3 regions of the Citrobacter sp. CRE-46 genome follow, and region 1 is predicted to be linked to each of the others. Evidence: predicted binding sites of a transcription regulator. Region 1 holds the regulator's gene; each other region holds the start of a gene.
What was found. The regulator PurR, encoded in region 1, represses purine synthesis genes. The targets are predictions, from matches to a motif close to CANGCAAACGTTTGCNTG.
Positions count from the first base shown of each region.

Region 2: the regulator PurR is predicted to act here: its motif matches at 2,114-2,131, upstream of purM (phosphoribosylformylglycinamidine cyclo-ligase).
Region 3: the regulator PurR is predicted to act here: its motif matches at 2,760-2,777, upstream of gcvT (glycine cleavage system aminomethyltransferase GcvT).

Region 1 is NZ_CM184341.1:2,865,642-2,869,910, reverse strand. Features, by position in the region: gene punC (purine nucleoside transporter PunC) at 1-1,150, opposite strand, end outside; gene punR (DNA-binding transcriptional activator PunR) at 1,264-2,196, shown strand; gene purR (HTH-type transcriptional repressor PurR) at 2,193-3,218, opposite strand; gene cydH (cytochrome bd-I accessory subunit CydH) at 3,516-3,605, shown strand; gene AC534G_RS13940 (MFS transporter) at 3,781-4,269, shown strand, end outside.
Region 2 is NZ_CM184341.1:1,462,877-1,467,145, reverse strand. Features, by position in the region: gene upp (uracil phosphoribosyltransferase) at 1-283, opposite strand, end outside; gene AC534G_RS06910 (6-phospho-beta-glucosidase) at 467-1,897, opposite strand; gene purM (phosphoribosylformylglycinamidine cyclo-ligase) at 2,193-3,230, shown strand; gene purN (phosphoribosylglycinamide formyltransferase) at 3,227-3,868, shown strand; gene ppk1 (polyphosphate kinase 1) at 4,048-4,269, shown strand, end outside.
Region 3 is NZ_CM184341.1:879,605-883,873, reverse strand. Features, by position in the region: gene gcvP (aminomethyl-transferring glycine dehydrogenase) at 1-998, opposite strand, end outside; gene gcvH (glycine cleavage system protein GcvH) at 1,161-1,550, opposite strand; gene gcvT (glycine cleavage system aminomethyltransferase GcvT) at 1,575-2,669, opposite strand; gene ubiI (FAD-dependent 2-octaprenylphenol hydroxylase) at 3,122-4,269, opposite strand, start outside.

The sequences.
Region 1 (4,269 bases):
CGGTCTGCGATTGCATTTTGTAACCGATGGCTGCCAGCAGCACTGTTGTCAGCATCACGCTGGTGGTGGTGAGCAGCGGGGTGGCGATCAGCCACGACACCATAAGACTTGCCAGGAAGCATAAACCCAGTTGCAGCGTATTTTGCAATGCGGCTGCGCGTCCTGTGGCCTGTGGGAAAGGACGTAACGCCTGAGCGACAACGATAGGATAGATTGCGCCGTTGGCAATCGCCATTACGCAGAATGGGATCAGAATTTCAGCCAGCGCAACATGATGAATAAAGCCGGTAGCCCAGGTGGCAACAACGCTGATGGAATAAAGAATCAGTAACCATGGCAGCATCTGACGACCTTGCCATTTTTGCAGCGCCGCACGGCAACCGTAACCACCAATTAAGAAGGCGATAGTTTGCGGAACATAGCTCAGGCCAATCACTGCCGGGCTGTAGCCCATTTCGCTAAGGATAAACGGTGAACCCGTCAGCCATGCGAAAAAGCTTGCGGAGCAGGCGGCATAAATCAGTACGTTTCCACGATAAGCTTTCGAGCGCAACAGTGTGGCGAAAGTCAGTTTATCCTGGCTGTCGTCGCGTGCTTTAACCGTCGGTTTTAAACGCAGGGCCGGAAGCATCAGAATCAGGGTAATAGCAAACAGGGTGGCGAAAATGGCCTGCCAGGAGAAATGGACCAGAATCCAGCTGCCCAATAACGGCGCGAGAGCCGGTGATAACCCGACCAGCGGCATAATGGTGGCAAAGATGCGGTTTACTTTTTGTGAAGGGTAATAGTCTGTAACCAGCGCCTGCCAGATAACCGACGCGGCACAGACGCCAACGGCCTGAATAAAGCGTAGCGCCAGCAAGCCAGTGGCGTTTTCAACCCACAGCATACCCAGACTACCCAGCGCAAAAATAGATAAACCCAACAGTAAAATCGGTTTACGGCCATAGCGGTCCGAGAGCGGTCCCCACAGTAGTTGTGCGACGGCGAAACCCGCTAAAAATAAACTTAGGCTGGCGCTGACGGCAGATGCAGGTGTTTGCAGATCGGACTGAATCGCGGCAAAGGCGGGCAGATACATATCCGTCGCCAGAAAGCCGAGCACGCTAAGGCCCGCCAACCAGACTAAAAAACCTTTCCCAGGTTGCATCATCATTTCTCTTTTTTTAGCAATAGAACAATGCCGCTGAGTGTAGTGAGTGTAATTCACGCTGTGAAACGCTAATATTTGCTTACTGATTTCAAATTTTTTGTAGGCAGAATATGTGGTCGGAATATTCACTTGAAGTGGTTGATGCGGTTGCACGCAACGGCAGTTTCAGTTCAGCCGCGCAGGAGTTACACCGCGTACCTTCGGCGGTAAGCTACACCGTGCGCCAACTGGAGGAGTGGCTGGCTGTACCGCTTTTTGAGCGACGCCATCGCGATGTGGAATTAACGCCTGCCGGCGCGTGGTTTTTAAAAGAAGGGCGCTCTGTTATCAAAAAAATGCAGATCACTCGTCAGCAATGTCAACAAATCGCCAACGGCTGGCGAGGACAACTGGCAATCGCGGTAGATAACATTGTCCGTCCCGAACGTACCCGGCAGATGATTGTGGATTTCTATCGCCACTTTGATGATGTGGAACTGCTGGTTTTTCAGGAAGTCTTTAATGGTGTCTGGGATGCGCTTTCCGATGGGCGTGTAGAGCTGGCTATTGGCGCCACACAGGCCATTCCGGTAGGGGGTCGCTATACCTTCCGCGACATGGGCATGCTGAGCTGGAGCTGCGTGGTGGCCAGCCATCATCCGCTGGCGTCAATGTCGGGGCCGCTAAGCGATGATACGTTGCGCAACTGGCCGTCACTGGTGCGAGAAGATACCTCGCGTACATTGCCGAAGCGTATAACCTGGTTACTGGACAACCAAAAGCGCGTTGTGGTGCCTGACTGGGAATCTTCCGCAACCTGTTTATCTGCGGGATTGTGTGTAGGCATGGTACCAACACATTTTGCCAAGCCGTGGATTGATAGCGGTAAATGGGTGTCGCTGCAGTTGGAGAATCCCTTTCCTGATGCCGCGTGTTGTCTGACATGGCAACAGAACGATACCTCGCCAGCACTGAGCTGGTTGCTGGACTATTTAGGTGATAGCGAAACGCTGAATAAAGAATGGTTGCGGGAGCCAGATGAGGCCCCCGCACAACAGGCTTAACGACGATAATCGCGGAATGGACCGTCAGCAACGGAGCGGCGCTCTACCAGACGCGGATGAACCTCGATAGACTGCGACTCTTCGCGTTTATTCACGATGCGGTCTAACAGCATATTAAAGGCCGTTTCACCCAGTGAATCCTTAGGCTGGTGAATGGTGGTCAGCGCTGGCGTGAAGAAGCGGGCGTTGCGCACGTTATCATAACCGATGAGCGAGACATCCTGCGGTACGCGCAGTCCCATCTCATCAGCGGCGCACAGCGCGCCCATCGCCATGATATCGCCACCGCAGAAGACGGCGGTCGGACGATGCGACTGTGAAAGAATTTGCTGCATGGCGCGATAACCGGATTCAGGTTCAAAATCGCCCTGTACAATCCAGTTTTCGGGAACCTTAATCAGCGCTTCTTCCATCGCTTTCATAAAGCCAGCCAGACGACCGGCCCCGGTATTCCGCTCCATCGGGCCCGGGATTGCGCCAATCTCGCGATGGCCGCGTTCTATCAGATACCGACCCGCCATGTAACCGCCCTCGAAAGCGTTATCAATGACCGTATCGGTAAAATCAGCCTTAGCTTCGCCCCAGTCCATAACAACCATCGGAATATGGCGATACTCTTCGAGCATCGAAAGCAGAGGTTCCGGATACTCAGAACACATCACTAACAGACCATCAACGCGCTTTTGCGCCATCATCGACAGATAGGCCTGCTGCTTTTCAAGACTGTTCCATGCGTTGCCCAGAATCAGGGTATAGCCTTTCTGGAAACAGTTTTTCTCAACGGCTTCGATAATTTCGGCGAAATAGGCCGCTTCGCTGCTGGTCGCCAGCAAGCCGATAGACTTGGTGTGATTCACCTTCAGGCTGCGCGCAACTGCGCTTGGAGAATAGTGCAGCTCTTTGATCGCAGCCCAAACCGCATTACGCGTTTCTTCCGCGACAAAGCGCGTCTTGTTAATTACGTGTGATACGGTTGTAGTGGAAACGTTTGCTCGCTTCGCTACATCTTTAATTGTTGCCATTACATCTCACTCCAGACCATATCCTAAGCTCCTGAGAATACTCCAGGTAAACGTTTGCCTTCACACACCCTTAACGCAACGTAGGGGTTGCGGCACGCCGGGAAAACGACACGGAACGTCAGGAAGGGGTCAATGGCCGGTACGCTAATCAAGTAAGCGTGGAATTTTGTCTGATCTTAACGAAAAGGGGAAGAGTTAAAAGCAGTTATCAATATAAATCGTGAGAGATTTTTGCTTTCAAGTGTGTAAAAATGCGCAATATCACTTTTTGTGTGGGAATAAAAAGGAGAAAACTTGATGAGCACCGATCTGAAATTTTCGTTAGTGACTACCATTATTGTTCTGGGTTTGATCGTCGCGGGTGGCCTGACCGCAGCACTGCATTGATTTCCCCGAGGGAGTTAGCTCTCCCTCATCCTTTCCGCATCTATTCCCCCTCTATTGTTTGCGAATAAGCAAAAGTCTTTTGCAATTTTGTTAACTTTATTAATTTTGCGATCAATGTCATGCTTTTGACTCTTATTTTATGTCGCGCCACGGCTCGACGTTACGGAGTCGATATATGAAAATCAATTATCCCTTACTGGCGCTGGCGATTGGCGCGTTTGGCATTGGCACCACCGAATTTTCGCCAATGGGATTATTGCCCGTGATTGCCAAAGGGGTGGATGTCTCGATTCCCGCGGCCGGGATGCTGATTAGCGCGTATGCGGTTGGCGTGATGGTGGGAGCTCCGCTGATGACACTGCTGCTGTCCCATCGCGCGCGACGTAATGCGCTGATATTCCTGATGGCTATTTTCACGCTGGGCAACGTGCTTTCCGCTATCTCGCCGGATTACACCACGCTGATGCTGTCACGTATTTTGACCAGTCTTAATCACGGAGCCTTTTTTGGTCTCGGCTCTGTTGTCGCCGCAAGCGTGGTACCTAAACATAAGCAAGCCAGCGCCGTGGCAACCATGTTTATGGGGTTAACGATTGCCAATATTGGCGGTGTTCCCGCGGCGACGTGGCTTGGTGAGACAATCGGCTGGCGGATGTCGTTTATG
Region 2 (4,269 bases), 1.4 Mb from region 1:
GCGCGCTCGGAACGTTTTCCAGTACGCCTTCCATCATGCCCAGACCGGCACGCAGGATTGGCACAACGGTGATTTTTTTACCTTTGATTTGGTCTACTTCAACCGGACCGTTCCAGCCCTCAATGGTCACCTTTTCGGTTTCCAGATCAGCGGTTGCTTCATAAGTCAGCAGGCTGCCAACTTCCGAGGCGAGTTCACGAAAGCGTTTAGTGCTGATATCGTTTTCACGCATCAGTCCCAGCTTGTGTTTGACGAGTGGGTGTTTGACTTCCACGATCTTCATACTCTTCTCCTTTCCTCAGACGAGTGGCAACCACAAAAAAAATCGCCGGATTATACCGCTTTTCGTCTCTGGCGCAACACTGCATCCGCTTGATATGGATCAACCAAAGTCGTTTGCGTCTGGATGATGAGTATAAAACAAGCCCCGTACTCATGGCGGAGCTTGTTATCAATGCTATGAATTTTAAAGATATTCAGCATTAGTCTGGATGACGTTTTGATACCATGAAAAAGATTTCTTAGGCGAGCGTGCTAATGTCCCACTACCGTCATTATTTTTATCGACGTAGATAAACCCGTAGCGTTTTTTCATCTCCCCCGTCCCGGCCGAGACTAAATCAATACACCCCCACGGGGTATATCCCATCAGCTCCACGCCATCTTCCACCACCGCTTTTTTCATCTCACGTATGTGGGCGGCAAGGTAGTCGATACGGTACTGGTCGTTGACTGTACCATCGCTCTCGCGCACGTCGATGGCGCCAAATCCATTTTCGACAATAAATAGCGGCAGTTGATAATGATCCCAGAACCAGTTCAGCGAATAGCGCAGACCGACCGGATCAATCTGCCAGCCCCAGTCCGATTTTTGCACATACGGGTTAGGTACCAGGCTTTTCGACTCATCGTAATCCAACTGGGGGTTATCCGCCGTAGCCTGCGTCGCGAAAGACATATAGTAGCTAAAACCGATGTAATCAACGCAGCCCAGGGCCAGCGCCTGACGGTCTTCGTTGGTGATATCGAGTTCAAAGCCACGGCGAGCAAAGTAGTTGAGAAGATGCTGCGGGTATCTACCACGCACATGTACGTCGGTAAACCAGTAACGACGGTGCATGGCGTTCATCGCCATCATCATATCGTCTGGCGCGCAGGTCAGCGGGTAGATTGGACACATGGCAATCATGCACCCTACCTGCAACGCGGGGTTAATTTCACGCGCGGTCTTCACCGCCAGCGCGCTTGCCACCAGTTCATAGTGCGCCGCCTGGTACATGACCGGCTCGCGATCTTCACCAGGCTGGTACTTCAGACCAGAATTAGTAAAAGGGGCGAAGTCTTCGTGATAATTCGCCTGGTTGTTAATCTCATTAAACGTCATCCAGTACTTCACTTTGTGCTGATAACGCGTGAAAACCACCCCGGCAAAACGGACAAAGAAATCGATAAGTTTACGATTGCGCCAGCCGCCGTATTCCGTCACCAGATGGTAAGGCATCTCAAAATGCGACAGCGTAATTACCGGCTCAATGCCATGTTTCAGACATTCGTCGAACAGATCATCATAAAACTGCAGGCCGGCTTCATTGGGTTGCGCTTCATCGCCTAATGGGAAAATACGCGTCCACGCAATGGAAGTACGAAAACATTTAAAGCCCATTTCAGCAAACAGCTTTATGTCCTCTTTATAGCGGTGATAAAAATCAATCGCCTCATGGTTAGGGTAATTTTTACCGGCGATCACACCGTCAGTAATTTCACGCGCCACACCATGCGCCCCCGCCGTCATCACATCAGCAACGCTAATTCCCTTTCCACCTTCCCGCCAGCCACCTTCCAGTTGGTGAGCGGCTACAGCGCCCCCCCACATGAAATCTGCTTTAAATCCAGACATACCTTCCCCCTATCATGATTACCCTGTTCAAAACACTCTCGGTGAGGTCCGTAACAGAAAACAGAAACCGGTTTCAGTACGATACTGCGCATTTGGCTGGCTGGTTTCAAGAACAAGAATGTACCCGGTTTCATTTTCGTGGCGCGATTCAAACAAATAGATAAATGACTGTAAAATGCTGAAAAAATCAGCAGATAAAACTTGATGCAGAGCAGGCTCGCAAACGTTTGCTTTCCCTGTTAGAATTGCGCCGAATTTAACTTTTACTGCAAGTAAACATGTGGGGAAGCAGGCAGTGACCGATAAAACCTCTCTTAGCTACAAAGATGCCGGTGTTGATATTGATGCAGGTAATGCTCTGGTTGATCGAATCAAAGGCGTAGTAAAGAAAACGCGTCGCCCGGAAGTGATGGGTGGTCTGGGTGGCTTCGGTGCGCTGTGCGCATTGCCGCAAAAATATCGTGAACCGGTACTGGTTTCCGGCACCGATGGCGTAGGCACAAAACTGCGTCTGGCGATGGACCTGAAACGCCACGACACCATTGGCATCGACCTGGTCGCGATGTGCGTCAACGACCTCGTGGTTCAGGGCGCTGAGCCGCTGTTTTTCCTCGACTACTATGCGACTGGCAAACTGGATGTGGATACCGCAGCCAGCGTCATTAATGGTATTGCCGAAGGCTGTCTGCAGTCAGGCTGTGCGCTGGTGGGCGGTGAAACGGCTGAAATGCCGGGCATGTACCACGGCGAAGATTACGACGTGGCTGGCTTCTGCGTTGGCGTCGTCGAAAAATCCGAGATTATCGACGGTTCAAAAGTGGCTGATGGCGACGTGCTGATTGCGCTCGGCTCCAGCGGCCCGCACTCCAACGGCTACTCCCTGGTACGTAAAATCGTTGAAGTCAGCGGTTGTGACCCTGAAACCACCGAGCTTGAAGGCAAGTCGCTGGCCGATCACTTACTGGCCCCGACCCGTATTTACGTAAAATCCATTCTGGAGCTGATCGAGAAGGTTGATGTGCATGCCATCGCCCACCTGACCGGCGGCGGCTTCTGGGAAAATATTCCGCGCGTCCTGCCAGACAACACGCAGGCAGTGATCGACGAATCCTCATGGCAGTGGCCAGCCGTCTTCACCTGGCTGCAAACGGCGGGTAACGTCAGCCAGCACGAGATGTACCGTACCTTCAACTGCGGCGTAGGCATGGTCATCGCCCTGCCAGCTTCGGAAGTGGACAACGCCCTCGCTTTGCTCAATGAGAAAGGTGAAAACGCATGGAAAATCGGTATCATCAAAGCCTCTGATTCCGAACAGCGTGTGGTCATTGAATGAAAAACATTGTGGTGCTCATTTCCGGTAACGGAAGCAATTTGCAGGCAATCATTGACGCCTGCGAACAGAAAAAAATCAATGGCACCATACGGGCAGTATTCAGTAACAAGGCCGATGCGTTCGGCCTTGAACGTGCACGAGAAGCGAATATTCCGGCACATTCGCTGGAGACCGCTCAGTTTGCCAGCCGCGACGCATTTGACCGCCAACTGATACAAGAGATTGACGCCTACGGCCCCGATGTCGTGGTGCTGGCCGGTTATATGCGCATCCTCAGCCCGGCGTTTGTTGCTCACTATTCTGAACGGTTGCTGAATATCCACCCGTCTTTATTGCCGAAGTATCCCGGTTTGCACACGCACCGTCAGGTACTGGATAACGGCGATGAAGAGCATGGAACCTCCGTCCATTTTGTTACTGATGAACTGGACGGTGGACCGGTTATTCTCCAGGCCAAGGTTCCGGTATTTGAAGGCGACAGCGAAGATGACGTCACTGCCCGGGTTCAGGCCCAGGAACATGCGATTTACCCGCTGGTGGTAAGCTGGTTTATCGATGGTCGCCTGAAGATGCGCGATAACGCAGCATGGCTGGACGGCGTTCGCCTGCCGCCGCAAGGCTACGCCGCCGACGAATAATCACATCTTCCGGTAGGCCTGATGGCGCTTCGCTTATCCGGCCTACTATTCTTCCCCCCTTTCTCTTTGCTATCAGACAGTTTATTGTCATATTTTTCTGGCACAGTTGGACATCTGAGAGCAATGCTCGCCATAATAAATCGGTAGTGTCCCGTGAATGAAACGGAGTAAAAGTGGTAATGGGTCAGGAAAAGCTATATATCGAGAAAGAACTCAGCTGGTTAGCGTTTAACGAACGTGTACTCCAGGAAGCTGCTGATAAATCAAACCCGTTGATCGAACGGATGCGTTTTTTAGGCATCTATTCCAATAACCTCGACGAGTTTTACAAGGTTCGTTTTGCCGAACTGAAGCGCCGAATCATCATTAGCGAAGAACAGGGTTCAAACTCTCACTCCCGC
Region 3 (4,269 bases), 2.0 Mb from region 1:
TTGGAGTTCGCTTTCTCACGACGGATATGCTGCTCGCGAGTCTGCATCGCCATGCGCAGTGCGGTATTGCCCGCCGCATCTTTTGATACGCCGATAATACGGCCTGGCATGGAGCGTTTGAATTCGTCTTTGGCGGCAAAGAATGCCGCGTGTGGGCCACCGTAGCCCATCGGTACGCCGAAGCGTTGCGCAGAGCCGAAAACGATATCCGCGCCCTGTTTGCCCGGTGCGGTCAGCAGAACCAGCGCCATAAAATCGGCAGCGACGCTGACCACAACTTTACGGGATTTCAGCTCAGCAATCAGTTTGCTGTAGTCGTGCACTTCACCAGTGGTACCAACCTGCTGCAACAGCACGCCGAACACATCCTGGTGATCCAGTGCTTTCGCTGCGTCATCCACAATAACGTCAAAACCAAAGGTTTCGGCGCGAGTGCGAACCACATCCAACGTTTGCGGATGAACATCAGCCGCCACAAAGAAACGGTTGGCGTTTTTCAGTTTGCTGACGCGTTTGGCCATCGCCATGGCTTCGGCCGCCGCGGTGGCTTCATCCAGCAGAGAGGCGGAGGCCATGTCCAGCCCGGTCAGGTCCAGCGTGACCTGTTGGAAGTTCAGCAGCGCTTCCAGGCGTCCCTGAGAGACTTCCGGCTGATACGGCGTATACGCGGTGTACCAACCCGGATTTTCCAGCATGTTACGCAGGATAACCGGTGGCAACTGCACGGCGGTGTAGCCCATGCCGATGTAGGACGTGAAGCGCTTGTTACGCCCGGCGATGGCTTTTAATTCGGCCAGCGCAGCGTATTCTGTCGCCGCCTCGCCTACCTGCGGCGGGGTTGCGAGCTGAATGTCTTTCGGCACAATCTGGCCGATCAGCGCGTTTAACGACTCGGCGCCAACCGCATTCAGCATCTCTTGCTGCTGCGCGGCGTCCGGTCCGATGTGGCGTTCAATGAAAGCGCCGCTGTTTTCAAGCTGGCTTAACGTCTGTGTCATGGGCGATGGTTCCTGAAACGTGCAGTGAATCGTGATTGTCTCTAACTCAATTGCCCGGTGGCGCTGACGCTTACCGGGCCTACGCGTGCGAAAACGAATACGCAAAATAATTCGCGTTGCAGTGAGTAGGCCAGATAAGCATTAGCGCCATCCGGCACAACATTATTCGTCTTCTAACAATGCTTCGTACGCAGTGGCATCCAGCAGCGATTCGATTTCGCTTTCATCGCTGGCTTTGATTTTGAAGATCCAGCCACCGGCATACGGTTCGCTGTTAACCAGTTCCGGGGAGTCGCTGAGCGCGTCGTTAACCGCAACAATCTCACCGCTTACCGGCGCATAAATATCAGAAGCCGCTTTTACGGATTCCGCAACGGCGCAGTCATCGCCCGCGCTGACGGTGGCACCAACTTCTGGCAGGTCGACGAAAACCATGTCACCCAACAGCTCCTGAGCATGTTCGGTGATACCAACGGTGTAAGAGCCGTCAGCTTCTTTGCGCAGCCATTCGTGTTCTTTGCTGTATTTCAGTTCTGCAGGTACGTTGCTCATCAATCAATCTCCAAAAAGGATGAATCACGCGACGGCTTTGCCGTTACGCACAAAAACAGGTTTAGTGACTTTTACTGGCATTTCGCGGTTACGGATCTGCACGATCGCTGTCTCACCGATACCCGCAGGGACACGCGCCAGCGCGATGCTGTAGCCCAGGGTTGGGGAGAATGTTCCGCTGGTGATAATGCCTTCATGTTGGTTACCGGAAGTGTCAGTGAAACGGACTGGCAGTTCATTACGCAGCACGCCCTTCTCGGTCATCACCAGTCCGACCAGCTGTTCATGGCCTTTGTCGCGCTGCATTTCCAGTGCTTCACGACCAATAAAGTCGCGGTCGGCAGGTTCCCACGCAATGGTCCAACCCATGTTGGCTTCCAGCGGAGAAATCCCTTCGTCCATCTCCTGACCATACAGGTTCATACCCGCTTCCAGACGCAGCGTGTCACGCGCGCCCAGACCGCAAGGTTTGACGCCTGCTTGTACCAGCGCACGCCAGAAATCAGCCGCTTTTTCATTCGGCATGGCGATTTCATAGCCTGCTTCGCCGGTATAACCGGTGGTTGCGATAAACAAATCACCCGCCTGAACGCCAAAGAACGGCTTCATACCTTCTACCGCATGGCGCTGTTCGTCAGTAAACAACGTGGCTGCTTTTTCCTGCGCGTTTGGCCCCTGCACCGCAATCAGCGACAGGTCGTCACGAACGGTGATGTCGATGGCGTAGGGTTCAGCGTGTTGGGTAATCCAGGAGAGGTCTTTTTCGCGGGTGGCGGAGTTTACAACGAGGCGGAAGAAATCTTCAGTGAAGTAATAGACAATCAGGTCATCTATCACACCGCCCGATGCGTTAAGCATACCGGAGTAGAGGGCTTTACCCGTCTTCGTTAGCTTCGCAACGTCGTTTGCCAGCAGATAACGCAAGAACTCCCGGGTGCGGCTGCCGCGCAGGTCGACGATGGTCATATGCGACACATCAAACATACCGGCATCGGTGCGAACAGCATGGTGTTCATCGAGCTGAGAACCGTAATGCAGTGGCATCATCCAGCCATGGAAATCTACCATGCGCGCGCCACATAGCGTGTGTTGTTCGTACAAAGGAGTCTGTTGAGCCATCTTTTCCTCGTTGAATAAGCGGGGCTACCAACTCTTTCGCGGTGAAATTTTCGCCACGAAACCCAGCACCGCAGCCGCTCCAGGGGCTACGACGCAAACGTTCTCTTTGTCCTGAACTTACCACCGAAACAGACGCTAAACCATAAGGCAAAATTAGCCATCACATTAGCTTATGGCAAAAAATGGCCAGATCGACGACAGAATATAAACCCACAAGTACGCCAAAAAATCAGAATAACAAACAGGAAAGAGAAGAAAAAATCAGCATCAAGCCACATTAAATATGGAAAAAATGTCAAAAATGGCGTTATGAAAAAAACGTGATATTAAAAAAACTAATGCGAAAAAAGGTGTGGAATTAGATTATTTCAAATGAGAGAAGCATCCCGGCGCGAGGGCCGGGAGAGGAAAATGTGACGGGTCTCAAACTCTTAAGATTGTCCTTACGGACGCTAGCGTAGCCACTCGGGAAGATCGTTCAGTCCCATCGCCTGACGGATGAGCTGCGGTTTTACACCCGGAAGGGTATCGGCCAGTTTCAGACCAATATCACGCAGCAGTTTTTTCGCCGGATTCTCGCCGGCAAACAGTTCACGGAAGCCCTGCATACCGGCCAGCATCATTGCTGCGCTGTGCTTACGGCTGCGCTCATAACGACGCAAATAGATATACTGGCCAATATCTTTGCCCTGACGTTGTAGCCGCTTAAGCTCATCGATAAGCTCTGCCGCATCCATAAAGCCGAGGTTAACCCCCTGACCCGCCAGCGGGTGGATGGTATGCGCCGCATCCCCCACCAGCGCCAGACGATGGGCGGCGAACTGACGAGCATAGCGTCCCGTCAGCGGAAACGTCTGCCGTTCGCTTTCAACGCTGCACAGTCCCAGACGGTTATCAAAAGCGATATTCAGCGCCTGATTAAACTCATCAACGCTTGCCTGCTGCATGCGTTCGGCTTCCTGCGGAGAAAGTGACCAGACGATAGAGCACAGATGCGGGTCACTGAGCGGCAGGAATGCCAGGATACCCTCGCCGTGAAACGCCTGGCGCGCAACCGCGCCGTGAGCTTCCTGCGTACGGATCGTCGCCACCAGCGCATGATGACGGTAATCCCAGAAAGTGAGCGGAATGTCTGCTTTATTACGCAGCCAGGAGTTAGCGCCATCCGCGCCGATCACCAGGCGAGCCGTCAGCATAGTGCCCTCTTTCAGAGTCAGAAATGCCTCGTTCTCACCCCAGGCTACCTGCTGTATTTCAGCGGGCGCCAGCAGCGTAATATCCGGCGAACGCTGCGCCTTTTGCCATAGCGCGTGATGGATCTCTGCGTTTTCGACGATGTGGCCCAAATGGCTGTAGCCCATGCTCTGGTCGTCAAACTCAATGCGCCCGAAGCTGTCTTTGTCCCAGACTTCCATACCGTGATAGCAGCACGCGCGACGGGCAACGATATCTGACCAGACGCCCAAACGAGTAAGCAGTTTTTCACTGGCGGCATTGATTGCCGACACGCGAAGCTGAGGAGGTGCATCCACCGCCAACGGCTGCGGAACATGTTGTTCTAACACCGCAACGCGTAACCCGCTGCCCTGCAAGCCGCAGG